3 regions of the Exiguobacterium sp. FSL W8-0210 genome follow, and region 1 is predicted to be linked to each of the others. Evidence: predicted binding sites of a transcription regulator. Region 1 holds the regulator's gene; each other region holds the start of a gene.
What was found. The regulator LexA, encoded in region 1, represses DNA repair genes until DNA is damaged. The targets are predictions, from matches to a motif close to CGAACATATGTTCG.
Positions count from the first base shown of each region.

Region 2: the regulator LexA is predicted to act here: its motif matches at 7,041-7,054, upstream of uvrB (excinuclease ABC subunit UvrB).
Region 3: the regulator LexA is predicted to act here: its motif matches at 9,207-9,220, upstream of MKY22_RS17200 (YolD-like family protein).

Region 1 covers NZ_JBBOUK010000001.1:1,149,420-1,160,535, reverse strand. The annotation lists gene tkt (transketolase) at 1-119, opposite strand, end outside; gene MKY22_RS05970 (DUF896 domain-containing protein) at 394-630, opposite strand; gene MKY22_RS05965 (YneB family resolvase-like protein) at 744-1,397, opposite strand; gene yneA (cell division suppressor protein YneA) at 1,443-1,730, opposite strand; gene lexA (transcriptional repressor LexA) at 1,942-2,556, shown strand; gene MKY22_RS05950 (metal-binding protein) at 2,588-3,058, shown strand; gene MKY22_RS05945 (MIP/aquaporin family protein) at 3,245-3,946, shown strand; gene glpK (glycerol kinase GlpK) at 3,990-5,492, shown strand; gene MKY22_RS05935 (hypothetical protein) at 5,571-5,891, shown strand; gene dhaM (dihydroxyacetone kinase phosphoryl donor subunit DhaM) at 5,979-6,347, opposite strand; gene dhaL (dihydroxyacetone kinase subunit DhaL) at 6,340-6,942, opposite strand; gene dhaK (dihydroxyacetone kinase subunit DhaK) at 6,967-7,935, opposite strand; gene MKY22_RS05915 (AzlC family ABC transporter permease) at 8,090-8,791, shown strand; gene MKY22_RS05910 (AzlD domain-containing protein) at 8,770-9,096, shown strand; gene MKY22_RS05905 (GNAT family N-acetyltransferase) at 9,410-9,685, opposite strand; gene MKY22_RS05900 ((4Fe-4S)-binding protein) at 9,660-9,896, opposite strand; gene glnA (type I glutamate--ammonia ligase) at 10,013-11,116, opposite strand, start outside.
Region 2 covers NZ_JBBOUK010000001.1:2,453,801-2,464,916, forward strand. The annotation lists gene hprK (HPr(Ser) kinase/phosphatase) at 1-194, opposite strand, end outside; gene MKY22_RS12845 (hypothetical protein) at 321-704, shown strand; gene MKY22_RS12850 (DUF4097 family beta strand repeat-containing protein) at 953-2,062, opposite strand; gene uvrA (excinuclease ABC subunit UvrA) at 2,163-5,018, opposite strand; gene uvrB (excinuclease ABC subunit UvrB) at 5,020-6,987, opposite strand; gene MKY22_RS12865 (PDZ domain-containing protein) at 7,194-8,357, opposite strand; gene MKY22_RS12870 (S41 family peptidase) at 8,380-9,804, opposite strand; gene MKY22_RS12875 (M23 family metallopeptidase) at 9,899-11,116, opposite strand, start outside.
Region 3 covers NZ_JBBOUK010000004.1:29,902-41,017, reverse strand. The annotation lists gene MKY22_RS17250 (hypothetical protein) at 1-305, opposite strand, end outside; gene MKY22_RS17245 (hypothetical protein) at 335-682, opposite strand; gene MKY22_RS17240 (hypothetical protein) at 1,255-2,403, shown strand; gene MKY22_RS17235 (primase C-terminal domain-containing protein) at 2,458-3,990, opposite strand; gene MKY22_RS17230 (hypothetical protein) at 4,383-5,282, opposite strand; gene MKY22_RS17225 (DUF7014 domain-containing protein) at 5,432-6,424, opposite strand; gene MKY22_RS17220 (hypothetical protein) at 6,421-6,696, opposite strand; gene MKY22_RS17215 (ParA family protein) at 6,709-7,509, opposite strand; gene MKY22_RS17210 (recombinase family protein) at 7,512-8,075, opposite strand; gene MKY22_RS17205 (hypothetical protein) at 8,354-8,788, shown strand; gene MKY22_RS17200 (YolD-like family protein) at 8,843-9,187, opposite strand; gene MKY22_RS17195 (Fic/DOC family protein) at 9,343-10,014, opposite strand; gene MKY22_RS17190 (hypothetical protein) at 10,029-10,226, opposite strand; gene MKY22_RS17185 (hypothetical protein) at 10,295-10,804, opposite strand; gene MKY22_RS17180 (lysozyme family protein) at 10,804-11,116, opposite strand, start outside.

The sequences.
Region 1 (11,116 bases):
GAGAATGCCATCGGCGCTGCTCCCATTGGCATACCTGGGTGACCCGAATTCGCCTTTTGTACGGCATCAATCGATAAGGTACGAATCGTATTAATTGCTAATTGTTCTACTGTCGTCATGTTCGTCAAAACAATCATCCTCTCTCTTTTTCACAAATTCCTACTCATTTTAGCACACTCTTAAATGTGATACAACTTTTCTAAATAGTATGTCACATTAAAATGAATGCGCTATCTATAGCCGTTCTATCGACTCATACAGGATGCATGAATTGATGAAAGATCGTTATTAAGATGTATTGCTATCGTGCAATGTTTCCTCATCTAACAGCGCTAAACAAAAAAGAGGTCCGCTTAACGCGAAACCTCTTTCTTCTATAGAAGGAACAAACGATTATTGTTTATTCCGTTCTTCTTCTTGTGCTTGTTTCAATTTCTCTGGTGTTACGTCCGTTCCTTCTTCATCGACGATTTTCATGCCCATGAGTTGGTTTTTGAACGATCCACGGAATGCTGCGAGATACGCTGCACGTAATTCTTTTTGCTCTGCCGTTTCCGCTTCTGATAACGGCTCGACTTTTGATTTATTCGCTAATGCATTGATTCGATCTAATTGTTCTTGTGATAACATGGAATCCCTCTTTCTTTATGACTCAAACTTGAGTTGTTCAATTGTATTCTTACTGTAAAAGAGCTTATAAAAAAAAGCAAGTTAACCGCGTCAGTCGACGGGTTACTTGCTTCTCATTCCGGGCTAGGTGTCAGTTCGCGGTATTCAAGATATCGACGATTGACCGTTGCTTTTGAAATATCATGCCCCATCCCCCGCAAGGTGATGGCGATATCAGAAAACGTCAATCCGAGTTCTCGAAGACGTACAATTTCTTCGATCGGTACGTCTTTTCGACTACGTCCTGCGTTCTCTCCTTGACGATTGAGATTTCGTTCCGGGCGAAAACCTTGTTCGACTGCTCGCCGCATGCCACGGGCGATTTTTGCATTATGCAGTTTCCGTTGGTATTCTTCCACGAGTGAGACGATCTCAAGGACCATCGCTTCTGCATCCGCAAGTTGATATTCTCCATCTGAATCAAGCGTCATCAAGCGGACCCCATGTTTTTTGAATGTATGCAAAATAGCGATTTTTGCATTCCCACGACCAATCCGTGTATCATCCGTCACGAGGACCGCATCTACCGCGTCACGTGTCACATGATCAAGAACCGTCAGCATCCCTTCCCGATCGACATCATATCCACTCTCTTTTTCAGAGACGATGTCCACGACATCAAATCCCTTTTGAGAAGCAACCTTCGAAAGCTCCATCCGTTGGCGTTCAATCGAACTATCTTGTGCTTCTTTTTCGGTCGATACTCGACAATAAATCACGACCTTCATCGTACCTCACATCCCTGTTCGTTCTTTCACAACTTTTCCATTTTGTCATTGTTGTGCGATTGGTACAACGATTTTGCTTTTTGAGATGACATGTTTTGTCTCGACATCATTATTTTTAATCAACCAGTTGACGTATTCCTCATCTGACATCGAACCGTCATTGTAGACTTCAGCAATTTGTTCGACTGTAGCGTTCTCATCGACCGTAACGGAAGCTGTCATTAGTTGCGCCACTTTTTCATCCGGGCGTGGTGTGAGTAAAAAGATCACGAAAGCAATACTTAATGCATAGAAGAGAATTGAAAAAGCATGAGTACGAATCGTATGAATCATCATGAATCCCTCCAAATATGAAATGAATGAGTCAGAATAAATGTTCTCGGAACAATTGTTCGCATAACTCATAATAAACACAGAACCCGTGTTCGGTCAACACAAAATATCGAACAATTGTTTGTACGCTCATTTGTTCTATGTTATAGTGAATCTAGAAACATATATTCTTACATTTCAAACTTCAATCCAGAAAGAGGTGGCAATTCGTATGCGGAAAATGTCTAAGCGCCAACAAGAGATTCTCGACTACATCGTCTCTGAAGTGAAACTGAAGGGGTATCCACCATCAGTTCGTGAAATCGGAGAAGCAGTCGGACTCGCGTCTAGCTCGACGGTACACGGTCATTTGGATCGACTCGAGAAACGGGGAATGATTCGCCGTGACCCGACGAAACCACGTGCGATTGAGATATTGCTTGATAAGCCTGAAGAAATCACGGAAGCCATCGTTCATGTTCCCGTCATCGGGAAAGTCACAGCTGGTCTTCCGATTACAGCGATTGAAAACATCGAAGAACAATTCCCGCTTCCTGCACATTATGTAGGAAACGAAACGGTCTTCATGTTGACGATCGATGGTGAATCGATGATTAACGCAGGTATTCTTGACGGCGATCGTGTCATCGTACGCCAACAAAACACAGCAGAAAACGGAGAAATCGTCGTAGCTATGACCGAAGATAGCGAAGCGACGGTGAAACGGTTCTTCTTAGAAGATCAACAGGTACGTCTACAACCAGAAAATGACTCGATGGATCCGATGTATTTCGATAATGTCTCCATTCTTGGTAAGGTAATCGGCGTGTATCGGACGATTCATTGACGGAGGGACCAGTTACGACTGGTCTTTTTTCATGCCTTCAGGAAATGTACATGATACCGTCAATACCGTCGCACTGACGGGTTACGTTGCGTATTCGGTCGCAACGCAACAAACCGATTGGTTACCGACTGCCATCGGTATCGCTGTCGGTACGCTTTGGTTGTCACCTGACCTCGATTTAAAGTCAGAACCGTATTATCGCTTTGGACCATTTCGAGTCCTGTGGATGCCTTATGTGAAGATCATGCCCCACCGCTCGATCTGGTCACACGGATTGATCATTGGGGATGTCATTCGACTCCTTTATAGTGCTGCACTTGTGATTCCCTTATTATTTCTCAGCTTGTATTTTCAAGTCATCGCGTCAGAGACCATCGATTCCTGGTTTGCTTCCCTACCCGCTTTTGTCATTGGTATCATGGTGGCGAGTACAATTCATATCCTACTAGATTATTCCAGTAGTTGGTTTCGACCTAAAAAAAGAAAAAAGCGTCGTCGTTAACACCTCTTTTGCTTGCTTGCAGGCAAGACGAGGTGTTTTCCTATCCAATTTTTCGTATCTTTAAACATTAAAATAAAAAATTTCCATTCCTATATTTCAATTATATGTATTGAAAACGTTATCAAATCGGAGTAATTTAAAGTAGAAAGACCATTATTTGCTTTAATCCAAAGGGAGGGGTTTTGCATGAATAACTTTGTACTAGAAATGATCGGTACGATGATCCTCATTCTGCTCGGGGATGGTGTCGTCGCCGGTGTCGTCTTGAGAAAGACGAAGTCCGAAAACAGCGGATGGATTGTCATCACGTTCGCTTGGGGTCTTGCCGTCATGACAGGAGCATTCGTCGCTGCTGAGAGTGGAGCGCACTTGAACCCTGCTTTAACAATTGCACTTGCTTTAAACTCTGATTTACCGTGGGCAGACGTTCCTGTCTATATTGCCGGACAACTTGTCGGAGCTTTCATCGGCGCCATTCTCGTTTGGCTTCATTACATGAAACATTTTGAAGCGACTGATGATCAAGCTGCAAAACTCGGTGTGTTCGCAACAGGTCCAGCGATTCGCCATACGCCGTCGAACTTGATTTCTGAAATCATCGGGACATTCGTTCTCGTCTTCGGTATCTTGGCGCTCGGTTTAACGACATTCGGTGACGGCTTAAAACCACTTATCGTCGGTTTACTCGTCGTCGTCATCGGTCTATCACTTGGTGGTACAACAGGATATGCCATCAACCCGGCCCGTGACCTTGGACCGCGTATCGCACACGCTATCCTACCGATTCCGAATAAAGGTTCATCTGACTGGGGCTACTCATGGATTCCAGTCGTCGGTCCAATCATCGGTGGAGCGCTTGCCGTGTTCATCTATCAATTGATCTACTAAGATCACGTCTCACTAACACATACCGCTCAAGGGGGATTTCGAAATGGAAAACAAGTATATCCTAGCACTCGACCAAGGTACGACAAGCTCACGTGCGATCATCTTCGATCACGACGGGAAAATCGTCAACTCGGCACAACGGGAATTCAAGCAATACTTCCCACAACCAGGCTGGGTCGAGCATGATGCAAACGAAATCTGGGGTTCAATTCTTGCTGTCATGGCAGAAGCACTCGGAACTGCAGATATCAAACCTGAGCAAATCGCCGGAATCGGAATCACGAACCAACGTGAAACGACAGTCGTCTGGAACAAAGAAACAGGTAAACCGGTTTATCACGCACTCGTTTGGCAATCGCGTCAAACGTCTGGTATCTGTGACGACTTAAAAGAACAAGGCTTGAACCAGAAGTTCCGTGATAAAACAGGACTTCTGATTGATGCCTACTTCTCTGGTACGAAAGTCAAATGGATCCTTGATAATGTCGAAGGTGCGCGTGAGCAAGCAGAGAACGGTGAATTACTCTTCGGTACGATCGATACGTGGCTCGTTTGGAAACTGTCTGGTGGAAAAACGCATATCACGGATTACACGAACGCTTCACGAACATTGATGTATAACATCTACGAACAAAAATGGGATGAAGAGTTACTCGATATCCTCGGTGTTCCTGCTTCGATGTTGCCAGAAGTTCGTCAGTCGAGTGAAGTCTACGACAAAACGGTACCGTATCACTTCTTCGGTTACGAAGTGCCAATCGCCGGGATCGCTGGTGACCAACAAGCCGCACTCTTCGGTCAAACATGCTTTGAAGCGGGTGAAGGGAAAAACACATACGGTACTGGTTGTTTCATGCTCATGAACACGGGTGAGAAAGCCGTTTCTTCTGACCATGGACTCCTGACGACGATTGCTTGGGGCGTTGATGGAAAAGTCGAATATGCGCTTGAGGGTTCTATCTTCGTCGCTGGTTCTGCGATTCAGTGGCTCCGTGATGGACTCCGTATGTTGAAACACGCGAAAGATTCAGAAGGTTACGCAACGAAAGTCGACTCAACAGACGGCGTCTACGTCGTTCCTGCCTTCGTTGGTCTCGGCGCGCCGTACTGGGATTCAGATGTTCGTGGAGCAATCTTCGGATTAACACGCGGAACTGATAAGGAGCACTTCGTTCGGGCAACGCTTGAATCACTTGCTTACCAAACACGCGACGTATTGACAGCAATGGAACAAGATTCTGGAATCGAACTGAAAACACTTCGTGTCGACGGTGGTGCTGTAGCCAATAACTTCTTGATGCAGTTCCAATCGGACATCCTCGGCGTTCCTGTCGATCGTCCAGAAATCAACGAAACGACAGCACTCGGTGCAGCCTACCTTGCTGGATTAGCCGTCGGTTACTGGAAAGATAAAGCGGAAATCAAACAACAATGGAAGCTCGATCATCAGTTTAAACCAGAGATGAAAGAAGACGATCGTGAACAACGCTATGCTGGATGGCAAAAAGCAGTGGAAGCGACAATGGTCTTTAAACCATCGAAATAAGTTAATTAATAACCCGATCCCTTTTACAGAGGGACCGGGTTTTTGATATCTTATAGAAAATATAGCGTGAGGTGCCTCATGAATACCATTTATTCTGATCAACAGCTAAAAGAGCACATTTTGGCCGCACTAGATGGCAACATCACACATGAAGAATTGGCAGATTGGTGTTACCGGTATATGATTGACGTCTACCATAATGATTACTATCATCTTGCAACTGACGGACGTGGAACTTATCCATTAAGTGAACAAGCGACTGAAGTAGCAAACGATATCGATGCACAATGGGATATGTATCTTGCTAACAGTTATACTCTAAATGAATTACAGACCATTGATTTAGCTACAATTCATTTGCCTAGAGAGTGGTTAGAAAAATGGCTCCAGTCGTTTTGATTCATGAGACTCTCTACCAAGTTTTAATATGAATAGAAGTAATTGAAATAAATCCCCCTCGCCTATTCGCGATGGGGGATTTATTACTTATTTGCCAAACTCATTTTTTAATCCGTCTTCAATCTCATCGACGGATTTCGACTGTCCACTTAAAACAGCTGCTAGAAAAGCACCTTCGACGAGTGGTGCGTCGATAAAACGTACCGTCCGTTCGCCACTGTATAATTCAAGTGCTAATTCCGTGTTCATCGTCGCAGAACCGATATCCGTTAAGACGACTCCATCGTCGTCTAGTGTATTCAGTGTTTCTTCGATTCGTGTCGCGTCTGTTCCAATGCTACCATCTTCAAGACCGGCTGCTACTAAGACTGGCGTATCCGGTGCCATCTCTGCCAACAGTTCTTTCAGCCCAGCCGCGAGTTTTTCACTATGAGAAACGAGTACAAGATTAACCATGAAGCACCTCCGCGATTTCGCCGAGTAGCAAAGCACTCGATAAACTACCTGGGTCCTGGACGCCTTCCGTCGCTTCACCGAAGTAGGACGCGCGCCCTTTCGTTGCGATACGCGCTTTTGTATCAGCAAGTGCTTGATCGATTGCCGCTTTCAAGTCCCCTTCTTGCGAGAGCGCTTCTTGGAACGGTGTCCAGATATCGACCATCGTCTTTTGACCGAATTCTGACTTTCCGCGCGACTTGATCCCTTCCGTCGCTTCGCGGAAAGCGTCTGCAAGCTCTGCACCTTCGACTTCTGTTTTCCCTTTGAATGCACCGGCGAACTTAACGAATGCTGTCCCGTATAAAGGACCGGATGCCCCACCAATCGTTTTGATCAGCGTCATCCCGACTTCTTTGGATAAAGCTCCTAAATCCTCATATTCGCCGTGTTCTTCTAGCGTCTTCTGGACTGCTTGGAAGCCACGCGACATGTTAATTCCATGATCTCCATCACCAATTTCCCGGTCAAGGTCCGTCAATTCATCCTTATGCTGTTCGATCTGTTCCGCTGCTTTGAGGAGCGCGCTTTGCAACTGTTCCGTCGTCAACTTCATGTTTTTACACCCCGTTTATTTGAATTAGAATCCAATCGCTTTCGTTTCTGCATCGAGATATCCGAGCAGTTCATCATCCACTGGTAAGAGCGTGATTGAGAACCCGTGCATCTCAAGCGATGTCATATAGTTTCCAACGAATGAGCGGGCAATCTCGTAACCATGCGCCTCAAGTTCTTCCGCGACATATTTATACGTGATGTACAGTTCGGATTCTGGTGTTCCGCCCATCCCATTCACCATGACGGCGACTTTTTTGTCTGGTACTTCTTTCGTCAAACGATCGAGCAACTCTTTGACGATCGCATCAACGGAAGCGACTGCTTTTCGTTCAAGTCCTTTTTCACCGTGGATCCCGATTCCGATCTCCATCTCGTCATCATGCAACTCAAAGCCTGGCTTTCCGCTCTCCGGCATGTAACATGGTGAGAGTGCCATTCCGATCGAACGAACGCCCTTGATGACTTTTTCCGCAACTGCTTTGACTTCACTTAGTGATTTTCCTTCTGCCGCTGCAGCACCGGCAATCTTATGGACGAAGACAGTTCCCGCGACCCCACGACGATCCTCTTCCTTTTTGATCGCGATGTCATCATTGACGACGACCGTATCGACTTCGATATCCTCGAGTTCAGCAAGTTCCTTCGCCATATCGAAGTTCATGACGTCACCTGAATAGTTCTTGACGACGAGTAGGACACCTTTTCCCCCATGAGCTGCCTTGATACCTTCAAGCACCATGTCGGGTGTCGGTGAAGTGAACACTTCCCCACAAACAGCCGCAGCAAGCATACCGTCCCCGACGAATCCAGCGTGTGCCGGTTCGTGACCGCTTCCCCCACCAGAAACAAGACCGACTTTTCCGTCCAGTGGTACTTTCCGTGCAACGACGTTAACACCTTCGACTTTTTTATACAAATCAGGGTGAGCAAGTACGAGTCCGTCGACCATGTCTGAAACGAACCGGTTCGAATCTTTCATTAATTTGTGCATGAAAAACGCTCCTTTACCTAACTGATTTTGCCGTACCACTTACTCTTTACCACCAAATCAAGTCGAGTATGTCGAAAAAAACGATGAAAATATTGACCAGTTAGTGACGATATTCCACATGAATGCTATGCTCTTAAAAAAGAGGAGGAATCGAATGTCATCAGCCTTTCAAGCAGGTGTCCGCGCCTGTCTACCCACCGTCCTTGGCTATATCGGCATCGGCTTTTCCGCAGGGATCGTCGGTCGTGCCTCCGGCTTATCCCCTCTTGAAGTCGGATTCATGTCCGTCTTCATCTATGCCGGCGCCGCTCAATTCATCATCACGAGTCTCTTGCTGTTGAATAGTCCCGCCTCTGCCATCATTCTGACGACATTCATCGTCAATCTCAGGCACTTGTTAATGAGTCTGACGCTCGCTCCGCACGTCGAGACACGCCACCTTCGTGATCGACTCGGTACTGGGACGTTACTGACGGATGAATCGTTCGCTGTCGCAATGAATACTGCGCAAAAAGGGAAGATCTCACCGTCCTTCATGCATGGCTTAAATCTGACCGCGTATCTTAGCTGGATTATCGCAACCGTTCTCGGTGCACTTGTCGGTAGCTGGTTTCCTGATCCCGAGCGCTTCGGTCTCGACTTTGCTCTGACGGCGATGTTCATCGGTTTATTGTACTTACAATTTGAAGGAGAACGTACCCGCATTGCCGTGAATAGTTGCCTCTTATTGATCGTCTTACTTTTGCTTTACATCACCATGCGCTACTTTTCTGCGGAAGTCGCCGTTCTTTGCGCGACACTCGGTGGCGCTAGTATAGGAGTCGTGATCACACGATGGAAATCCGCCCAGAATTAATCGGTCTCTTTTTAGCTTGTGGACTCGTCACTTGGATTCCACGTATCTTACCGTTTCTCGTCCTTCATGGACTGACGTTACCGCGCCTTGTAACGGAATGGCTCTCGTTCATTCCCGTCTGCCTGCTTGGCGCCCTCTTCTTTCAAAATTTACTTATCGCGCAAGACAACGCGTTCCCGACGATTTCGACGCTTCATGTCTTCGCCGCCCTACCGACGATGGCAGTCGCGATTTTCAGTAAAAGTCTTTCTTGGACGGTCATCACCGGTGTCGTCACGATGGCGTTTCTACGGATTTATCTGTAAGCAAGTTATTCATCTTTAACATATTTCGGTAAATATTTTATGTTATCCTTAAAATGGAAATACATAGATAGTGAAGGAGGTGCTGATGTGCCGAACAAGTGGCTAATACCCTTTTTAATTTTATCGTGCGCTAGTTTTCTACTTGTGAATCAAATGGATCTACCTTATATGCTAAAACAAGGACTGGTCGTGTTGTACATCATCGCCTATTTCGGTGCGATGGTTGTTTCTCGCAAAATGAAAGTCAGAGATCACAAACAATGACTCGAAAAAATCTCCTCTAGTCTTGAGAGACCGGAGGAGATTTTTATGATCACGTATTTGCTTGTACGTCCTGATAATCCGATTGATGTTCGAACTCTTTTTTCGCAAACGGACATAACGGCAGTAGCTTGACGTTTGCTTCCCGTGCCCAGTTGACGATCTCGGCAACAAGTTGTTCCCCAATCTGTTGGTTCCGGTGCGCGGGATCAACATACGTGTGATCGATGATCCACATGCCGTTGTTCGTATCGCTGTAAGTGATTTCTCCAATCACTTCACCTTCCTGATGGGCTTCGATTTTACGTTCCGCTCGTTTCAGCTCCATTTGCTTCCCTCCGTTCGTAAGATAAGGCGCCGCTTGGACAACCATCGACGACGTGCATGACGTCTTCCACCGGCGCCCCGTCCGCTTCAATCCAAGGACGCCGTTTGACATCAAAGACGGTCGGTAGACTTCGTACACAATGACCGGAATGAATGCAGACTTCCGAATCAAAATAGACCGTGATCTCTTTGCCTTCATATCCTTTTTTCATGATATATCGTCTCCCTTTCTTTGTACTCTTGTATCTTTCCATATCCTTGACTCAATCCCTGTCGACGACATGAAAAAAGCACTTCCAGACAAAAGTCCAGAAGTGCTTGAGTTGGATTAGAACAAGACCATGTACTGATCGCGTTCCCATTCCGTGACTTGCGTCCGGAACATATCCCATTCGATTTCTTTCAATTCAACGAAGTGCTCTGCGATGTGATCGCCGAGAGCGTGCATGACGACGTCATCCGCTTTCAAGACTTCGAGTGCGTGGCTGAGTGTTGATGGAAGATCATCGATTCCGTTCGCAACGCGTTCCGGTTTGTCCATGACGTAGATGTTACGGTCGATTGGAGCCGGTGCTTTCAAGTTGTTCTTGATTCCATCAAGACCTGAAGCGAGCAATGTCGCAAGCGCAAGGTACGGGTTCGCTGCTGGATCGACTGAACGAACTTCGATACGAGTCGAGAGTCCACGTGCTGCAGGAACACGGACGAGTGGTGAACGGTTACGGGCTGACCATGCGACGTAGCAAGGCGCTTCGTAGCCAGGAACAAGACGTTTGTATGAGTTGACTGTCGGGTTACAAACCGCTGTGAAGGCACGTGCGTGTTTGAGGATACCTGCTGTGAAGGCACGTGCATCATCCGACAATTGCATTTCTTCGTTGCCTTCATCGAAGAAGACGTTCTCGTTGCCTTTGAAGAGCGACATGTTCGCGTGCATTCCTGATCCGTTGACTCCGAAGAGTGGTTTTGGCATGAATGTCGCGTGCAAGTTGTGCTTCGCCGCAATCGTCTTGACAACAAGTTTGAACGTTTGGATGTTATCCGCCGTCGTGATCGCATCCGCATATTTGAAGTCGATTTCGTGCTGACCTGGAGCGACTTCGTGGTGTGATGCTTCGATTTCAAAGCCCATGTTCTCGAGCTCGATGACGATTTCTTTACGGCAATTTTCACCAAGATCGACTGGTGCGAGGTCGAAGTATCCACCTTGGTCGTTCAATTCAAGTGTCGGGCGACCTTTTTCATCTTTCTTGAAGAGGAAGAATTCTGGCTCTGGTCCAACGTTGAATGATGTGAAACCGAGTTCTTCCATCTCTTTAAGTACCCGTTTGAGCTGACCACGTGGGTCTCCTGCGAACGGCGAGCCATCCGGATTATGGATGTCACAGATTAAACGTGCAACTTTCCCTGTTCCATCTTCTGTCCATGGGAA
Region 2 (11,116 bases), 1.3 Mb from region 1:
TTGAAGAACGTCAATTCTGTTTTTCCGAGAATCTGGAGACGTTCTGCCGGGTAATAGGCATAATAACCGGCAAGCACAAGGCCAGGTCGGCACAAATCAGCCGTCAGAATCGGACGATGTAAGCCCTCTTCTCCCGTGACGATGTGGAGATTGAATTGTTTTACGATTTCAGCTGTTCGCACTTTTGGTTGCACGCTTCGTCAGCCCCTTTCACTTGAAGTATTGTACCATATTTTTATTCGATTCATGGAATTGGATTAGAAGCATGATTTCTTGGGAATGGAATAAAGAGTTAATATTTTGAAGGAGGTTTTGCCGTGATGTCAGGCGGTGGTATCGGATTGATTTTAGTCATTATCTTATTTGCGGTTCTAGCGATTGCTGGTTTCGTCTATCTCATTATCTCACTGATTGATATGTGGAAAGCGTATTCGCGTAACCAAGATCAAACTGCCCTCTTATTCTTCATCATCTCGATCATCGGAATCTTCATCAGTGGTTCATTCATTTCCTACGTCCTCGCGATCATCTTCTATTGGAATCGCGCACGCGGAAAGAGTTGGCTCGGAATCGGTCTGATTCTCGTTTCGATCGTTCTTGCAATCATCGGTGTCATTGCCTTACTCTCGTTCGGTTACGATATGAATAATATCGAGAACATGAACTTCGACGAGCCGATGATGGATCAGGATTACGATTATTGATGTAGGCTACACCCATCCTTTTCAGTGAGGATGGGTGTTTTTGTCTATGCAGCTGACGAAGCCCCGCTCGCGTGACTCCTACAGGAAAAAGCGCGGACATCCGCGCTGTCAGAGACAAACGAGACCCGGCTACTCGTTCCTAGAACGACGTAGCCGCGGCTTGTGTCTCGCCTGAGGAAAGCACGCAAAGCGGATGCGACGTCATAAGAAAAGCGCAACCTCTTTTTCAAGAAGTTGCGCTCGTATGCTTATAACGCTTGTGGGCTGAGGTGAACACCATGCGTGACCGAAATTGTACCTGTCTTCGTATCGGCTTCAACCTCGATTTTTGGTGAGCGACCGCGACCTGATATGAAATGGAGCTTCCGGTTGACGATCTCTTTTTGATCCCGGATTAATTCCATGTCATCGAGGTTGCAGTTGAGACCACCGAAGTTCGTCTCAAGCTCCCCGTACACTTCAGCACCATGCGGCAACATCAAGGCGATGCTTCCAGCAAGCGATGACGCTTTGACCTTCGCGTTTTGCACGGTCTTCAGCTCGCAACGGACGTTTCCGTTCGCCGTTTTCAGTTCTGAACGTTCGAAGACACCTGTCGTGATGATTTGTCCGTTGGCTGTCTTCGCTTTCAAGACTTTCAACTCCGACTCTTCGATTTCGATCGAACCGTTCGCTGTCGATACTTTGACATCCTCACTGAACAGATCACGGACGTTGACTCGACCGTTTGCTGTCATCAGTTGAGCGGATGTCGTATCGAGCGACGTCAACGAAATTTCCCCGTTCAACGTCTGTAAGACGAATGATTCGTAATGACGGCGTGGTACTTTCAGATGGACTGTCGCACGGACACTCTTATCCTTCAAGCGGATTGAGAGTGTGTTCGCTGAGACCGCGTGTTGGACGGCAGCTTGGAGTTGCTCAAGTGCCTGTTCTTCCGTCACCTGTTGGCGGCGGAGTGGACGTCCTGTCACCGTCAATTCGCATTCTTCAAGATCACTCGGTTCGACGACCAAGTTCGCATTGAACAGATCGACGTGAACCGTCTCACCGCTGAACGGGAATTGTTTGACGTAGGTGACGTTCGGACCGGACGCCTGATTAAGCGAAAGATCACTGTCCTTGATCCGGCTGACGAGATTATCGAACGCTGACATGACTTTCGTCGTCAGCGAATCGACGGAATACTGGTCGACCCGATCATATTGTTCTGGTTCATCGACGTACTTATGTTCACTGGCAGAAGTTGCACGTTCGTCGATCGCTTCGAGCCGCTCGAGTTTATCGAGTGCCTCATCAATCGTTAACTTTCCTTCTTTGACTTGCTCCAATATCAATTGACGCATATCTTGCTTCATGAACCGTTCCCTCCTATTCTTGAACCTCAAACGTGTGTTACATGATACTTTCGTTTAAGTTCCCTTAGTTCCTTCCTACGAATCCTCATCCACAAAAGTTTCACGATTCAATTCGTGCCGCATCGCGTTCAAGGACCGGAGCGAGGTATCGTCCCGTGTAGGATGCTTTAACTTCAGCGATCTGTTCCGGTGTCCCGGCAGCAACGATCGTTCCGCCACCGTCACCCCCTTCTGGTCCGAGATCAATCAAGTAGTCTGCCGTCTTGATGACATCTAAATTGTGTTCGATGACGAGAACTGTATCACCATTGTCGACGAGACGTTGTAAGACTTTCAGGAGACGCGCGATATCGTGGACGTGGAGTCCTGTCGTCGGCTCATCGAGAATGTAGATCGTCTTCCCAGTCGAGCGCTTATGCAACTCGGACGCGAGTTTAACACGTTGCGCTTCCCCGCCGGACAGTTCCGTCGCGGGTTGACCGAGACGCATGTACGTCAGACCGACGTCAGCGATCGTCTGTAATTTACGCGTGATCTTCGGAATGTTCTCGAAGAAAGCAAGGGCATCTTCAACCGTCATCTCAAGCACGTCGGCAATCGTTTTGCCTTTATATTTCACTTCGAGTGTTTCGCGGTTGTAGCGTTTCCCGTGACAGACTTCACACGGAACATAGACGTCCGGTAAGAAGTGCATCTCGATTTTGATGATTCCGTCACCGCGACACGCTTCACAACGTCCACCCTTGATGTTGAAACTGAAGCGTCCTTTTTTGTAACCACGGAGTTTCGCTTCGTTCGTCGAAGCAAAGACGTCACGGATGTCATCGAAGACACCGGTATACGTTGCTGGGTTCGAACGTGGTGTCCGACCGATCGGCGATTGGTCGATGTCGATGACCTTGTCGATTTGATCCAGACCGGTGATCCCTTTATGAGCACCCGGTTTTTCTTTCGCCCGGTTCATCTCGTGCGCGATCGTCTTATAGAGAATTTCATTGATCAACGTCGATTTCCCGGAGCCCGAGACACCGGTGACGGCGACGAACAGACCAAGCGGAATATCGACATCGACATTCTTCAAGTTGTTTTCCGATGCTTTGTGGATATGGAGCATCCGACCGTCTGGCTCTTTGCGTGTTGATGGAACAGGAATGAACTTCTTCCCGGACAAGTATTGACCAGTCAACGAGTTCGCATCCTGCATCAACTCTTCCGGTTTCCCGGCTGCCGTGACGAATCCACCGTGATCGCCGGCACCAGGTCCGATATCGATCAAGTAGTCGGCTGCCATCATCGTGTCTTCATCGTGTTCGACGACGATCAACGTGTTGCCGAGATCACGCATCGCCTTCAGCGTATTGATCAGACGATCATTATCACGTTGGTGTAACCCGATCGATGGTTCATCGAGAACGTAGAGGACGCCCGTTAGACGCGAACCGATTTGTGTCGCAAGACGAATCCGTTGCGCTTCCCCACCGGACAATGTCCCCGCTGCGCGTGAGATCGTCAGGTAATCGAGACCGACGTTCTCAAGGAACGACGCCCGTTCGTGAATCTCACGGACGATCATCCGCGAAATCGTCTTATCCTTCTCACTTAATTTCTCCGGTAGTTCGTCGAAGAACATGACCGCTTGTTTGACAGACATCTTCGTCACTTCACCGATATGGTGGTCAGATACTTTGACGGCGAGCGATTCCCGTTTCAAGCGGTGTCCTTTACACGTCGGACATGCTTTCTTCGCCATGTAGCCTTCCATCTGTTCCCGAATATAATCAGACGACGTCTCCTTGAAACGACGTTGTAAGTTATTGAGGACCCCTTCGAAGTAGAGGTTCGTATTTCGGACCATCCCAAAGTCATTCTCATAACGGAAGTGGATCTCTTCCTTCGTGTTTCCGTTCAAGATCGTTTCGCGATGTTCTTCTGACAATTGTTCGAACGGTGTATCCATATCGATCTTGAAGTGGTCACAGACCGCTTTGAGTAATTGTGGATAATACTGCGAGCTCGTTGGTTCCCACGCCACGATTGCGCCTTCGTTCAATGACTTATCAGGATGCGGCACGACGAGATCAACATCGACCTCAAGCTTCGTTCCGAGACCATCACATGATGTACAAGCACCAAACGGTGAGTTGAACGAGAACATCCGTGGTTCGAGTTCGCCGATTGAGAAGCCACAAATTGGACAAGCATGATGTTCACTGAACAACAATTCGTTGCCGTCCATCGTATCGACGATGACCCGACCATCCGCGAGGCGAAGTGCAGTCTCAAGTGAGTCCGCAAGACGGGCTTCGACATCTGGTCGCACGACGACACGGTCGACGACGACTTCGATCGAGTGTTTCTTGTTTTTCTCAAGCGTGATCTCTTCGGCGAGATCCATCGTCTCTCCGTTGACACGGACGCGGACGAAGCCTTCCTTCTTCAAATCGTCGAGCACCTTGACGTGCGTTCCTTTTCGTCCGGAAACGATTGGCGCGAGGATTTGCAGACGAGTCCGCTCCGGTAACTCCATCACTTGGTCGACCATCTGACTGATTGTCTGGCTCGAAATCTCGATTCCGTGATTCGGACAAATCGGTTTACCAATTCGTGCGTACAATAGACGCAGATAATCATAGATTTCTGTGACCGTTCCGACCGTCGAACGTGGGTTTTTACTAGTCGTCTTCTGGTCGATTGAAATTGCTGGACTCAGCCCTTCGATCGTGTCGACATCCGGTTTATCCATCTGTCCGAGGAACTGACGGGCATAGGCAGATAAACTTTCGACATAACGTCGTTGTCCTTCCGCGTAAATCGTGTCGAAGGCAAGCGATGATTTCCCTGACCCGGACAAGCCCGTCAAGACGACGAGCTGATCGCGAGGGATTTCGACATCGATGTTTTGTAGATTATTGACGCGAGCGCCTTTGATGATAATCTGATTCTTCTTTTCTCCCAACTTAGGCACCTGCTTTCAATTCTAATATGAGGTCGCGGAGCTCAGCAGCTCTTTCGAACTGCATGTCTTTCGCCGCTTGACGCATCTCCTGGTCGAGCTGCTCAAGCAACGTTTCGCGCTCCGGTTTTTTGAGTTTGTTGAACTTCTCGAGTTTTTCGACGGTGTCGTCGCTCTCGATCGTCGTACTGATGACACCACGAACGTCTTTTTTGATCGTCTGCGGTGTGATGCCATGTTCTTCGTTGAACGCCATCTGGATCGCGCGACGACGTTCCGTCTCATCGATCGCCCGTTGCATCGAATCGGTGACTTTATCGGCAAACAAGATGACGTGTCCTTCCGAGTTTCGCGCCGCCCGACCAATCGTTTGAATCAGCGAACGGTCCGACCGGAGGAACCCTTCCTTATCGGCATCAAGAATCGTCACGAGTGAGACTTCCGGAATATCCAGTCCTTCTCGTAACAAGTTGATCCCGACGAGGACATCGTATTTCCCGAGTCGTAAGTCACGGATGATTTCAATCCGTTCCAGCGTCTTGATCTCCGAGTGCATGTAGTTGACCTTGACACCATTCTCTTTCAAGTAATCGGTCAAATCTTCTGCCATCTTCTTCGTCAGTGTCGTCACGAGAACACGTTCGTTCTTCGCGACCCGGTCACGGATGTTATCCATCAAGTAATCGATTTGTCCTGTGATCGGATGGATCTCGATCGTTGGATCAACAAGACCGGTCGGACGGATGATTTGCTCGACCATCTCTTTTGAATGTTCGAGTTCATACGGTCCTGGTGTCGCCGAGATATAAATCGCCTGACTGACTTTTTCCTCAAACTCCTCGAACCGTAACGGACGGTTGTCTTTTGCCGACGGAAGACGGAAACCGTGATCGACGAGGACTTGTTTCCGTGCCTGGTCCCCGTTATACATCCCGCGAATTTGTGGCAATGTGACGTGTGACTCATCGGCAACGAGTAAAAAGTCCTTCGGGAAGTAATCGAGCAATGTATACGGTGTTGCCCCTTCCGGCATCAAGTTCAAGTGACGCGAGTAGTTCTCGATTCCGGAACAATAGCCCATCTCCCGCATCATCTCAAGATCGTAGTTCGTCCGTTGTTCGAGCCGTTGCGCTTCAAGCAACTGATTGTCTTCACGTAACTTCGCAAGCTGCTCTTCCAGTTCCTTCTCGATGTTCGCGATCGCTTTCTGTAGACGGGTATCCCCCGTCACGAAGTGGGACGCCGGGAAGATCGAGATGTGCTCGCGGTCCGCGACGATCTCACCTGTCAGCGGATCCATGTCACGGATCCGTTCAATCTCGTCACCGAAGAACTCGACCCGGACACACTGTTCGTCGCGTGACGCCGGGAAGATTTCGACGACGTCTCCGCGGACGCGGAACCGTCCGCGCTGGAAGTCGATGTCGTTACGCTCATACTGAATGTCGATTAGACGACGAAGCATCTCGTTTCGCCCCATCTCATTGCCGACACGCAGTGACAAAACGTGGTTGTTGTACTCTTCCGGGTTACCGAGACCATAGATACACGAAACGGACGCGACGATCAAGACGTCTTCCCGTTCGAACAAGGCGGACGTTGCCGAGTGACGCAACTTATCGATCTCATCGTTGATCGAAGAGTCCTTCTCAATGAACGTATCCGTCGATGGGACGTACGCTTCCGGTTGATAATAATCATAAAAACTAACGAAGTATTCGACCGCATTGTTCGGGAAGAATTCCTTGAACTCCGAGTAGAGTTGTCCCGCTAGTGTTTTGTTGTGGGCAAGGACGAGCGTCGGTTTCTTGATTTCCTTGATGACGTTCGAGACCGTGAACGTCTTCCCGGTACCGGTCGCCCCAAGCAACGTCTGATGTCGTTCGCCTTGTTTTAGCCCAGTCACCAATTTTTCGATTGCCGTCGGTTGATCACCGCCTGGTTCAAATGGTGAAACGAGTTCAAAATCCATCGTTTGCTTCCCCCTCATCACGTTAAAAAATCTATTTCTATTGTATCACTTTACGAACAAACATTCGATTATGAAGTGCTCCTTTTAGGAAGTTACCCTTTTTTCGAAAATGCAAAAGTTTCTTTTTGCTTCGAGTGCTGATCTTCGATTTTTCTGCCGACAAAAAAATCCCCGTCACGGCTGTTCCGTGACAGGGATGTACTAGTTTAATGCAAAGAGCGTACCTTCGTCCGACCGTGGACCGGTTCGTTGACGAAGAGGATACCGAGCTCATGATGATCTTGTTCATAAAAGGCACGTTGCGCAAACCGGATGTCACCGTTATGGTTCATGACTTCAAGACGCAGATACGGTTTGTGTTTTTGGATGGCTTCGTAGAACGATGCTTCCGAATCGACCTTCTCACCATTGACCTTATAGATCGCTTCACCTGGAATCAAGCCCATCTCAGCAGCCGGTTTATCGGGTAGCGTTCCAAGGATAACGGCACCACGCGTTCCATTGAGGAACAACGGCGTTTGCGCCCGGTTCAAGCGTTTGACCCGCTGGTGCAACAAAATGTGCAGGACGAGCAACAAGACGATTCCGTAGAGCCATTCAGCTTGACCGGTGACGTACGCAAGAACCGTCAATAAAACTGCAACAAGACTCGTGATCAAACGTCCTTGAACGAGCGGACGCATCAATTCTTTCGGCAGCTTACCCGTGAAGAGGAAACTGAAACCGATCGGTAACCAGAGAACGACCGGAACGAGTTCCGGGAAGCTGTAACGTGGCCACCACGTCTCGAGCACGTCGCCCGGAACAAAGACGAGCAAAGGCAATAGCCAAAGTTTATTCGCTGACAGCCCACCGATGAAGCGACCACGCTTCGAAACGACGAGTGACGGTGACAGGCGTCGCTTTCCGCGCCACCAGACGAGGAGACATTCCGCGACGAGCGTTAACGTCGCAAGCAATAAAATCATTTTCGGCTCAACCGTTCGAACCGGATCAAGACGTGAATCCATTAGGAACCAGCCGGCAAGTCCAAGCAAGACGATCGGCCAGAGTGGCAGGTTCAAACGAACGACACCAATCAACAGCAAGACGCTCGAAAGTCCAAGCAACAGTAGAGAGTACTGCGGTGTCACTGTCAATCCGAGCCATCCGCTGACGATGGACAAGACGAGACCGACGAGTAGACCAGGTAAAAGTGTTTCGAGGACATCGCTTCGTTTACCGTGTGTCCGGGAGCGAAACAGTCCGCGTTCCCGTTTGACACGCCGGATGCCGATGACCCAACTGACAAGGAGTGCTAACCACAAGGTCGGACTGGCGATGAGACTAATCGCGGTCCAACCAATTTCATCGAGTAATTCCACGCGCATTCAGACCTCTTTCCATTCCTTATTATTGTGCAGCGACCTCGAGTGCTTTTTTCCGCTGGACGTCATTTTTGTCGTCTTGGAGTTTCTTCAGGAGACGCGTCTCCATCTCACCCGCTGTCTGCTGATCGATTTTTCCAGTGACGTCAAGTTTCGCGTCCTTTTGCAAAGCCTCGACAGCTTGTTTCATCGTGTCACCGAAATAGCCGTCCTGTCCTTTTGGCTCATAACCGATCGCTTCGAGGACAAGGTGGGCGTTCTCGACTGATTTTCCATAATCACCGACTGCAAGTGACTTCTGATCAGTCAGGATCTTCGTAACGTTGAAGTACGCCGGTTGTTTGACTTCGATCGTTGGCTCGACCCCTTTTTTGTGGATCCAGTTGCCGTCCGGCGTCAGCCATTTGTTCGTCGTCAACTTCAAATCACTACCGTCCTTTAAATCATACGCACTTTGGACGATGCCTTTACCGAACGACTTCGTACCGACGACTTCGGCGCCAGCTCCTTCCTTCAGTCCGGCTGCAAGGATCTCGGACGCAGAAGCGGATCCGCCGTCTTCGAGCACGACGATGTTATATGGTTTCTTCTCGTCTGCCTTCCCGAATTCCTGCTGGCGCTCGCCTTTATTGTTCTCGACTTGATAAATCGGCACGTCTTTCGGAATGAACGGAGCGATCATTTTCGAGACAGCCGTCAAAAGACCACCCGGATTTCCGCGCACATCGATGACGAGTCCATCAATGTTCTGACTCTCGAGTTTCGTCAACCCCTTCTCGAACTCTTCTGCTGTCGGTTCCGAGAACTGTGTTACTTGTAAGACACCAATCTTCTTGCCGTTGACATTCTCCGTTGACGTATAGACCGTCTCGATTGGAATCGTATCGCGTTTAATCGTGATCTCCATCGCGTCTTGTCCGCTACGCTGAATCGTCAGGACGACATTCGTTCCTTTTTCACCACGAATTTTTTTAACGGCTTGATCCGTCTTTTGACCTTTTGTCGACTTACCATCGATTTCTAGGATGACGTCGCCTGGTTTGATACCAGCTTTTTCAGCAGGTGATCCTTTGATCGGCGAGACGATGACGATCGACTCACCTTTTTGTTCAAGCGTCGCACCGATCCCTTCAAACGAAGACGACAGATTCGTATTAAACGATGCCGTTTCCGACTCATCCATATAAACGGAATATGGATCGTTAAGCACTTCTGTCATGCCAGATAACGCACCATCGAGTAACTCTTTATCTGTCACGTCTTTTAGATAATTTTGTTCGATCATCTGCCGGACCTGGTCGATTTTTTTCCAATCACCCGTCGCATTCGCCGACGACGATGACGTCGAGACAGAATCCGTTCCGCCAGCCGCTAGCATCCCGACGGCGCCTGCCCCTAAACCAAGCCCGAAGGTACTGACCGCGATGACTGCTGTTGTAGATTTTTTCACGCTTGATTCCCCACTTCCGTTAAAAAACGCAGTATTTTTTTCAGTATAGCAAAAAAAGATAGGTTACCCTATCTTTTCGGTATTCTATGGGATGTCAAAAGATGTACGGTGCCGGGTCTACTGCATTCGGTTGTCCGACCGCCCACTCTCCCTTATGCAATTCGAAATGCAGATGCGGTCCTGTCGACCAGCCGGTTGAACCAAGCGTCCCGACCGTTTGACCGGGCATGACCGTTTGCCCCGCCGACACACTAATTGAGTCAAGATGCGCATAGACGGTCGTATAGACCTGTCCATCGATCAAATGCGTCACCATGACGACATTCCCGTAACCTGTTGCACTACCAGCACGGAGGACGATCCCACCAGCTGCCGCATGAATCGGGGTTCCTTTCGCATTGACGAGATCGATGCCCGTATGCAACTCCGGTTTCCCTGTCAATGGATTGTTCCGCGGACCAAATGGTGACGACACATAACCTTTGACTGGTAAATGGAATGGTCGACTGACGTCGACATCAACACTCGTATCCGGTGTTGCACTTGGCGTCTCAGTCTCAGGAACCGACGTCTCTGTTTTGGGTGTCTCTGCTTTCGGTGCTTCTCCTTGTTTCTTTTCCTGCGCCGCTTCCTCTCGTGCAGCTTCAGCAGCTTCTGCCGCTTCCGCTTGACGTTTTGCTTCTGCTGCCCGCGCCACTTCTTCCGCTTTCCGTTTCGCTTCTTCTTTTGCTTTCCGTTCGGCTTCTTGCAGGGCAATCAATTCGTTTTGAATCAGACGGCGCTGATCCGCGAGAATTTCTGCTTCCTCGGCTTTAGAGAACTGCTCTTGTTGCAGTTCCTTGACCTTCGTGTTCAACTGGACGACGAGCTTTCGCTTGAGCTCAGATTCCGCAATGATTCGTGTCTGGAGCACGAGCAACTTCCGTTGTTCCCGTTTCATGCTTTCAAGCAATAGTGCTTGTTCCGACCGTTGTTCGCTCAGTTGTTTGACGTTCCCCTTGTAAGCTTGTAAGACATGATCATCTTGTTTGATGATCTCACTGACCGTACTGAAGCGCGAAATCAAATCACCAAAGTCTTTTGCGTCGAGCAAGACCTCGATGTATTTGACGTCTCCTTTTTGTTGGACGGCACGCAATCGGCTTCCAAGCAACTCTTCTTGTTGATGCAGTTCCTTGAGCGTCTCGGAAATCGCTGCTTCCGTCAGACGCAATTGTTCTTTAGATGCAGCAACAGCCGCTTGTTGATCGGCTATCTTAAGCGCTAAATCATCCAAACGGCTGTTGACTTCATTCAGTTGCGCACGGGCTTC
Region 3 (11,116 bases), on a different contig from region 1:
TATATACTTTCTAAAAACATCTCGAGATGTTCGGTAATTTCGTTTAGCGAAGAAGAGCAGTACACGTCTTTACTTAGCTTTTCTAAGTCGCGATAATCTACTGTAACATTGGACCACTTCTCAATCAGAACATCTTCTTTTTTAATTTCTAAATTTACTGGATCCATCTGATCGTTAATACCATAGCTCTCCAAAGCATTGAAAAATAATTCTTTTTGATGTGGTAACGTGAAATATTGTTTTCTTTGAATCGACTTACTGTTTTTTTTAGTGTTCATTCCCACGGTAACAGTCGCATGCATCATTTTAGTTTCCTCCAATTAGATAAGTGATTTTAGTACGGTGTAAGTGTCATTAAATCAAATACAGACTTAAGATCATCTAAAAGATCTTCAGGATCTATTCCCTTTAACTTTTGATCTAATAAGGTGGACCAATCTCCTTCTAAATAACTTACTATTAGTCTTCTTTCAAATGTCTCTTCTTCTTCGTCGTACTGATAATCTAATGTAGAAGCCGTCTCATTTTTAACGTTAGAGTACATTAGTTTTATACTTCCACACTCCTTACTTCTGTCTACTTCTCGAACATGAATCTGAGATAAATTTTCGTAAGTAAACGTCATGTTGTAAATTTCTTCGATTTCATCTTGTAAGTCTTTTGATAGCTTTTTAAGGTTCATGCTTTTCCTCTTTTCGTTTTTGATGTTTTCGAACTTGGTTTTTTCCGTCTTTGTCTCCTCGGGGCGCTAAAAGCCTCAATAAGGCTTATTTTTGCCGATTTGACACCGAATGCGGACACTCGCTGCCTACGACGTGTCAAGGGAGCTCTTGAGGAAACTTTTATTCTCCGATCTTCAGAGAATAATACAAAGTTTTCGTCCCTTGATGAGGAGTCCAGGTCTAGGGGCTGGAGGATCCCGAGAAGCGAAGCGGAGGCTCGGGTCCTCCATCTCCAGCCCTGGTCAGTGAAGTGTACGCTCCGAGGGGCAAATCGGAAAAATGCTCTCGTCCGGCGTTGGCCGGACTTCCTTTTTTAATGCTAGCGTTAACGCTAGTGCTATCATAATGCTTTTGATTTTGACCTACGCTCCGTGGCAGCCGTTAAACGATGGACAGGAACGTACGGATCCTAGCGCCTTGGCGCTTAGGAAACGTCGTTATCGGCCGGAGTAGGCTGTCAGCGGTAGTTAGGTCCTGTCAGCATGTATATGCGCTACAGGACCTTCTATGAGCCCTAATCATTCATAATCTAATGGTATACTTATTGTATGGAGGTGTATTCTTAATAATGCTTTTAAACCCTAAATCTAGTTACATTACAGCCTATTATGATTGTGAAGCCCATCTACAATTTTTAAAAAGGTTTATAGAGTACGCAAAAATTAATGATCCCATGATTAACTTTCCTATTCTGAGAGATTTAGCACTTACTGTTTATCAAATTGATACTGACTTTAAGTTTAAAACTAAGGATATGGACGTTATTCATAAATTACGTCATAAAATCAAGCTTGATAATAAAGCTAAAAACCAAAAAATATTTAAGGCCGTTCTAAAAAGACATACTGATGAATTTGGAACTAATACCAAAAATATAGGTGTGTATTTCAACCAATACGATGAACTCATAGGTAGTACCATGTATGAGATGTATCTTGTTGAGTGTATAGAGGCAAAAGTAATACGAGAGGACAAAACGCCACCTGCAGCTTATTATTTAGCAACCAGGCTTGCTAAATTACTTCCTGAACTCTCTAATAAGTTAAAAACTCATGTTCCACATGAATTTATACTCAATTTAAAAGAAGAGAAATACGTTCCTACCAAATCAGAAATCCTTCGAGATATGTATTACAAAGATACAAACCACTCGAACATTTTTATTTCAGAGGATCCTGCATATAACACTTTTATCTTTCGTCTATTACTCATACAACATGAATTGACCGTTTTAAAATGGTTTGTACAAGACTATTTTCCAAACATCAATAATCCTAATCTATTAGATCATTATTATCACCAGAGAATTATAACTATAAGATTTGACAGTATACTTAGCTCCTTGGGAACCGTTAAAGTACATTTACCAGAACGATTCAAAGATCTTAATAACAAAAGTAAATCAGACTTAAACTATATTCTTGAGAAATACGGATCTGATTCCAATATAAAATTAAAAGAGTATCGAAACACTCTCCATTACAACTTAAATGGTCCTAACTTTACAGACTTGTTTTTCACAAACAGTGAAAGCATATTAGACGACCAAATACTTTTACAGGATATGAATCATCTAACAGAGGCTATTGATTCATTTGTTGATACTGAAGAAATCAAAAATGAAATCGACTGGCAAAAGATACTGGGATCAATGATAAAACACTTCAGTAAACCATCTTAATCCTTCTTAATCCTTACAATATTTCAATCACCATACTCGTTGAAAAACACCTATTTATTCGTCCAACCACCATAGTCCAGGTCCTGGCAAACAACCACTTGTATAAATCAAGGTCAAAACAGACAGGCGGGATACGGTACCTAAGTGTTTTGGCAATTGACACATTAATTTTGAAGAATATTCTTTTGTCTTTTCTAATGCACATAATGCATTATACGTACCTCTAAGTAATTGAATCTTCTGCTTCTGTTTGGAGATCTCCAGCATGAAGTCCTGGGTCCGATAAATAACGAATCCAGCATATCTACCTTTCATTACATTACCTTTTAAATCTCTTTTTTTACGGATAATGAATTTAGATTTAGAGACTTTCTTAAAAGCACGAGTCAAACTTTTGACTTGTGCTTTTTCATGATTCATTTCTTCTGCAAGTTGTGAGGCACTAATCGACAGACTGCCCCCCTCCCCAACGGGCAACCTTTTTTCAAGGTGATCAATAGTGCGTTCTACAAGCTCTTCTATTTTTTCATAGGCACGTTCTTCTTTAGACTTTTTGTGCTTATAGTAACCACGTAACTGTGGACGCACGCCACAAATCATTTCAACCACATCTGGTCTTACAAAGTAATCTTTCTTATATGCACTTTTTACGGCTTTCTCAAGTCGTCTGTTACCCATAGGATAGGTAGCTTTTACATTTCGCTCTTTCAGCATTATAAGAGTATCCTCGAGCTCATATCCGTCTCTCTTAGCCATGACACTTAATTCAAAAGCTGCCATGTTTCGAGTTCCTTTTTCGTCCATATTCCAAAGAGCACGTCCTGCCTTGCTAGTTAACCATGATCCATTGACTGATGCATTACCACGCTTTAGACCTAATTCTTGAAACCACTCAGTAGCTTCGCTTTTAGACCAAACGTTTTCCTTTTCAAAGTACATAATTGTTTCTTCTCTTGGAAAGCGAGCCCATCCAAAAAGTGAGTTGTTCAAGTCAATTTGTAAGCCTTGTTCATACAAAGAAGAACGTAATGCTTCTCCAATAGCTTTTGCGTATTGAACAGCAGCAGCTGAACCGTACCACGCTTCATTATCTGCGAACACAACAAAAAATTGTACTCCCTTTGGAGTTTTTAAAATCAATGCCGGTTTACACGGGATTCCTGCTACTTCGAAAGCAAACAGGATTTGTTGTACTGATGTTTTTTGATCGATATCAAAACAATATGTTCTAACCCGTCTTAAGTTTTCATCAGCAATGTCAGATGGCTTTACGGCCTTATAATATGTATTTGGAGTAAAATGGGTTACTCCAGTATGACTATTGTTATGGTAATGCAAAACACCCTGTATACTTCGAGCAATATCTTGACCTCCTAAAGAGAGGTCAAAAATACTTTCTTTACTATAAGCAACCCGGATACTTCCTTGAGTCTTCAACTCGAAATCACACTTTTGTTTGATTGATCTCGGTACATTATTGGCATAGTTGTCATATAATCCAATTCCACGACCGAAAATAGTCTCTAAAACTTTTTGTTCTAAATACGAATGCTGTCTTACAGGACTTTTAGAAAGACTCGAGTTCATCAGACTTCTCCTCCAACTAGTAAGAAGAGCACACAAAAAGGGTATGCTGTTCCCGTTGATTTTTAGTAAAAGCAACAGAGAACATGCACACCCGTATATTGGAGGTCACGCTTTTTATACTTATAACCTTGTCAGACATGTTTAAGCATGCTAATATGAGGTCATAAGTATGTTAATTAGAACAGCAAATTCATCTCCCGTCCGGCCAAAGACAATTGAGTGGGTATGCATGTTCTCTGAGGACTTGAATCTATGATTCAGGTCCTTTTCCTTTATTCGATTTTAGTTTTTATATATTATCAAGCGTTTCATTTTTAATTTTCTTTGTAAAAAATATTCCATAATTACTCGCATTACATTAACAATACTCGGAAAAGCTATATAGGACAAGGTTATTTTTCGCTAGTTTTTTTAGTTGTGTATTCTACTTCTGATTCATGCCCTGGATAAACTAATTCTTCTTTGCCAGTCGGATACATAGTTTGACCCCCTTCTAATTCATATACTTCCATAACTTCATTAACAATTTCTTTTGATTCATTCCATCCTACAAGATCAACAGAGCGTTCAATTGCTTTATGCATTAGTAATTTCACCTCTCTAATTTTACTCATAGTGTCTTCTTCGGTGTATTTAACGTACTGCCTAAATACATCACATAAAATTTTAATTCGATTCTTTGATTCATCATTCCCAAACAATCGAATGGATTGTTCTCCAATATATTCATCAGTATCTATGTCTAAAACAAGCTGTAATTGATGCTTTTCATCTGACCAATGGTTGTATAACTCGTATTCTCTTAAGCTTTCTAACGGCTTATAAAGACCTTCATCTATAAACCGTATGATCTCGTCTTTTCTACGTACAAAGGTTCCATTAGAATTTACCGTTGTAGTTTGTTTTTTTATGGCAACATCCAGTAACTCCAATATGTCTTTCGGTACATAATACATACGTTTTTTTAATTCTTTTTGCCCTTTAGGTTCTAAGACTGTAAGAAGATATTCGATGATTGTAGATCTATTAGCATTCAAACCCATCTGTTTTAAGCTGTCACAAAGATCATCAATTTCTTTACTCTGAAATTCAGTTAAAGTTAACAACTTAATTTCTTTTTCTACGTCGTTTTTGTCACTCATTTTATTGTCACGAATGTATTTGATTAATTCAGCTTTATCTAATCCTTTATCCAACACTTCTCGAAGTTGCTTACTACCTTGTCGTCCAAACTTTTTCGCCTGGAAAGCTCTATTAACAGATTTTGATACATAAAAATTATAGCGTTTCATACAATCACCTCTCTTACTATGATTAATTATATCACAAATACCTACAAAATAAACAACGAAAAATAAAATCCTTTACTATTAGCAATAGCATTAGTGCTAGCTTTCTTTTAAAATAAAAAAGGAAGAAAGGATATAACCCTTTCTTCCTTTCATCCATATGTTCTGATCAAAAACAGTATATTTGCTGCTGCAGTATGCAATGCAAATTCACAGTGTCTTATATGCGTTTCTTTGATTTTTGATCCTTGACCATGACCTGTATGACTGTTCCTAAGGTTTGATAACACCTGAAGGGTGTCTTTTAAGCTTTTAAAAGCTAACGATTCAAAACCTTCGAGATCACTATTCTTGCTTATAGTATGAATTAACACAGAAGCTGTCGCTTTTTCTAACGTAGGTACTGATTGACGAGGATTTGGATTTACTAGTTGCCAGTTATTTTTTTCGATAATTATCTTCATGGTACTTTCAAAAGCATTACTTGCGTTGTGAATAGATCCTTTGAAATCGTTCTCTTTGAATTTGTCAAATGCTTGTAACATTTCGCTATTTGCTCCATCGTAGATAGGTTCTGATAATAAATAAAGAGCTGGCCGGACTACACCTTTATGGACGACCTCATTTCCTTTATGAATAATATTATTATTTATTAATTCGTAACCTATACCATTAGTTCTGATTAATTCATTAATCATTTGATCTACTATTTTAGAGGATTGATCTACATATAACTCATTAACCCAATAAGATATCAATTCGATTAAATCTAAAATCAATAAATAATCAGTAGCGTCAGCATAGATGAGTAGAGTATAAAATTCTAATTCGTCGTCAGATAAATAAGAGTATAGGTAACTAAACTCATTGTCGATAGTTATTCTCTCAAGAGTCGTTTTAGGAAGTAAATTATGATAAGACAGGACTCCACGTCTTTGCTTTATATTGCGCATTGCGTTGTAAAAGACAGTATCGCGATCTGGATATCCCGCTTTACTTTCTAAATCGTTTAAGAGAGTATTCATTTGATGAAAGATTTGTACTCTTACTTTTTCTGATATTTCATCATACTTTAATACATCGTGTGCTGTGGGGAAATTTCTTTCTGAATATAATTCTTTACCTGTTAAACCTTTATAACTCATAAATAACCCTCTCTTTTAAATAATTCTCTTAAGGCGAGGTTTACAGTAGCAGACTTTACTCCTCGTTGTCCTCTTTGTTGAAGACTATTTAAAACCTTCGATAAGTCTTCTTCTATATAAAATCCTGTGTACACTGTATTACTTCTTTTTGCGTGCAAAATTTCTTTAAGAGCACTATTATTTACATTTTCACTATTGTTATTGCTAGTGTTATCAAATGGATCATTAGCAACTTCATTAAAACCCTTTAGCTTTCTTTCTTTATTACTCATTTCATAGTCTCCTTATCCAAGCTTCAATTCTTTTAATAATTCATTGTATATTTTTGCTCCTTTGGAAGTAGGAGCTGCTAAAGACAAAGGTCTCTGATCAAAACCAACACTAGATGCAAACTCGATTGTTGTCGGTATAAATGTTTTAGTGACCTTTATTTTCGAGTTCATTGCGTAATCTTGTAAAAGTTCCATAATCCCTCTATGTAAAAGTGTTCTTTGATTTACTAGCGTAGGGACAATTGCTCGGACACGTAACTCAGGATTCATTTGACTCTTAAAATCATTTACTATCTTCAAGGTTTTTTGCAATGATCGCATAGCATATTTTTCGGGTTGGAACGGAATAATCATATCCTGGCACGCCACTAAAATGTTTCCTTGTATTAAACCGAAACTTGTTGGTGTATCGATTAATACATAATCGTAGTCCATCTTAATTTTTTCAATAACTTCTTTGAGCAATGAAAATCGCTTTTGTGTAGGAAATTGCCTTGCATCTAACAATACATCGAATTCAAATGAGAGCATACCATCATTTGTAACCAGAAGATCGATATTTTTATCAACACTGACTAACGCTTTTTTAGGGTCTACCCCTTTAATGAGTGCATCATATAAAGAAAACTCCACATCTTCTTCTAACAGATCTGGGTTTTGACCAAACGTTACAGCCACATCTGATTGTATGTCCATATCCACAATTAAGACCTTTTTATCTATTAAAGAGAGTTGACCAGCAAGGTTTGTCGTCATGGATGTTTTCAACACCCCACCCTTATTACTTATGACTGCAATTACTTCTCCAGGCATCATTACACCTCATACTTCCTCAGCTTTTTTTGACGGTACTTATAGAACGTAGGTGGTTTCAGTGGCAAGACATCACAAATATCTTTTACAGTCATTCCAGCTTCAAACATCATGTTAGCCTTATCAATGACTGATTGCTCAATTGGCTTTCTACCACCAACTCTTCCTCTACTTCTTGCTGCAGCTAATCCTGCTTTAGTTCGCTCAATGGTTAATTCCCTCTCCATTTCTGCAAGACCTGCCATAATCGTGAAATACAGCTTACCGGCTGGTGTGTTGGTATCAACACCTAAAGTAATTATCTTTAGTCCAATACCGTTTTCTTCTAACCACTCTGATAACTCGAGTAACTTTTTAGTTTGACGACCTAAGCGATCTAATTTCCAAACGACTAAAGTATCTCCAGGACGTAAATAATTTAAACAAGCTTCAAACTCTGGGCGATCTTTTACTGAACTCTTCTTTTCTTCAAAAATCTTTTCACAACCAGCTGCTTTAACTGCATCAAGCTGCAGTTCTAAATTTTGTTCAATGGTCGATACTCTGACATATCCGATGTTCGCCATCAAGACACCTCCTGTTTTTTTGTTTGCTCGAGCAAACAATAATCTCGTAGCGAGGGTTTTTTTATATAAAACGTTAAATCTTATCGATAAATAGATATTGATTAATATACGAGAAAATATAACACTTTCCTGCTTATTATACTAAATTTATTAGCATGTTGGTTTTTTATATTAAACGACCGTTTGGTATAAAAAATCGACAAAAGACATGTCTGACTATTTTGAACTTAAATTATAGTATAATTGCATTCAGAATAAAAAAACTTTGGAGGTATTATATGTCTACTAAATCTATTTACATTAATCAATTAATTAATGCGAAAGTTGCTGTCACAGAGTTTAATGGAGATCAAGATTCTGATTACTTAACTTACATCACTTCAAATGCAATGGTTGTAGGAAAAAAATTAAGTGTTAACCCTTTAGTATTTGAAAGTCTCGATAAGATCGAAGAGGCATTGGATCATCGTCGAAGCGAAGAAGTCCCTGTTAGTTTTATAGATATAGCTGCAGGATTATATAACTTTGAAACTGCCGAAGAAAAGAAAGATGTTGCAAATGAGATTCCGTGTATTACTTTAGAAGATGTTCAAGTATTGACTTCACAAAATAAAGTTTTGAATTTATCTCATTTTGTACTATTTATTGATCAAATTGTTGGTGTAATCCCAACGAAGGTTGATTTGATTACTATTCAACAATCAAAGTTCTAAAGATACATTTAGTTAGTCAAAAGATCTCCTATTGATAGGAGATCTTTTGACTTTTTATATATCACTTAATAACTCTATTCCAACAATCTTTTCAAAATCTATTTTCCCTGTACTAGTGTTACTTCCAATTAGCCTTACACAACGTTCAACGTCATCTATCCGTTGTATATATCCTTTACAAGACTTCATATCACCAGAAGTACTATCATAATACGTTATCTTTATTTGATTGCCGTTAATTAACGCTTCGTTGATTGCTTCCTCATAAACAAACATCATTTGCTCATCCATCTCTGGCATCGGAATCTTTTGCTTTTCTTTATAGTACTCATATAATAATGCTTTATGCTCTGGCATAAGAAATGGTATCCACTTTAAGTTACCTCGATCTTTATACATGTCGCGCCTCCTCTAAATAAGAATATATGTTCTTATAATAACCTTTTTTCATTGGTTAAAACGCTTCTTTGATTTTTTCAACAAAAAAAGGGCTAAGTCATTTACTTCAAAAGAAGTTTTGATTTAGCCTTTTGTCTTTAACTCTATTTTTTAGTTCATCTTTCTAGATCGTAGTTGTTTCTAGTTACATTTGTTGAAGTGATACTTTTACTATTTATATGTGGTTGCTCAGACTTACCTTTAAAGTACTTGGTTTCAATTACCTCTTCGAATACTTTCTTTAAAGGTCTTCCAGTTCCATTAACTGACTCAATTGTTACCTCGAGTAATTTTTTTGAGTCTACTTTTTCTAACTGGAGAGAGTATCCCAGTTTATCTGCTACCTTTTCAATAAATATTCTTTGTGTACGTCCGTTCCCCTCCCTAAACGGGTGGATCATGTTCAATTCACCATAATAATAAGCTAGCTTTTCACTTATGTTATTGGCCGTAATAGACTTCGACGTGATATCTCTATTTAATTTTGTAACTAAATCTTCTAGTGCAGCTGGTACATATAGAGCATTGGCAAACATTGTTTTTCCTTTAACGATATTCACCGTTCTATATTCGCCGGCCCAATCATATACACCCTCAAACAAGTTTTTATGAATCTTTTTTATTAAAGCAGCATCCAGCTTTAAATTCGGTGTGGCTATCAATTCGTTTTGTAACTTGATCCATCCACGAATTGTAGACCTCTTTTCTAGAATCTCTAGTTTTTTTGGATCCGTTTCACCGAACTTATTCTTCAATACACCATCTCGAGAATAAGGATCTGTACTCAATTCATTCCCTCCCCTTACGTATTAGAAGATAGTTCTTTTAATTTTTCATCATAGTAAGCATCAATTTCTTCAGTAGGATCTAATCCTAATAACAACATTTCTTTAATCTTCTTTACTAGATCTTCTTCTATAGGCAATCCTTCAGCTGCAGAAGAAGCTAAAAAACCTGGTAATAGCTCAAGCATTTTATCGGCATTTTGGAGTTTTTTCATGTATATCTCCTCCTTGTTTTATAGTTTAATTATATCATAAATAACTATAAAACACGATTATTTATTGCTTAATCCGTAACTATTTTAGTGATTATTAGCCCTTTATCATTGTATAAAAGCTTTACCTCATACACTTTTTCTTTAGCCGTAGTGAATTCAAATAAAGCTTCAGTATTACTCTCAATCTCTTTTATTTGTTTTATCTTATACTCCTTTACAAATCCATATGGTTTCACCTTATCCATAATTAATTGATCCATCTCTTCTGGGCTCTCTCCATTTGGGCCTTCAATTACCTCAGGTGATCCCTTTACCCCAAAGGCTTCAGGTGAGAAGTAGCTAAATAAAGAATATCCATCTACAACCGATTTACCGAACTCTTCAGCCCTACTCTTTACGTTCACTTTAGGAAGTTCATGTAAAAATGTAGAGAGAGGCTCTTGAGAGTTATTATTAGCAGTCTCAACCTCCTGTTTTTCATGTCTTATTTCACCAATTTTTACTGCAGCTGTAATGATCAAGGTGGTCGTAACTATAAACGTACCGATTAAAATTAAAATAAATCGTTTGTACCCCATCAAAACAGCCCCTTTACTACTAGTTCTGGATTAATTGCATTCTTTTTATCGACAGTCCAGGCTGGAGAATGTACCTCAAAGTGTAAGTGTGGGAAAGTGGACCATGGTACTCCAGGCGTATTCCCTACCATTCCAATCTTTTGTCCTTGCTTGACACTCATCCCTGTTTTAACTAACGGCGTGTAAGCTAGATGAGCATACACCGACTCAAAACTTTTACCTTTCACCTTGTGCTTGATATATACAACATTTCCGTAAGAAGATGAGTATTCTGCTCTAGTTACTTTGCCTGCAGCAATCGAATAGATCCCA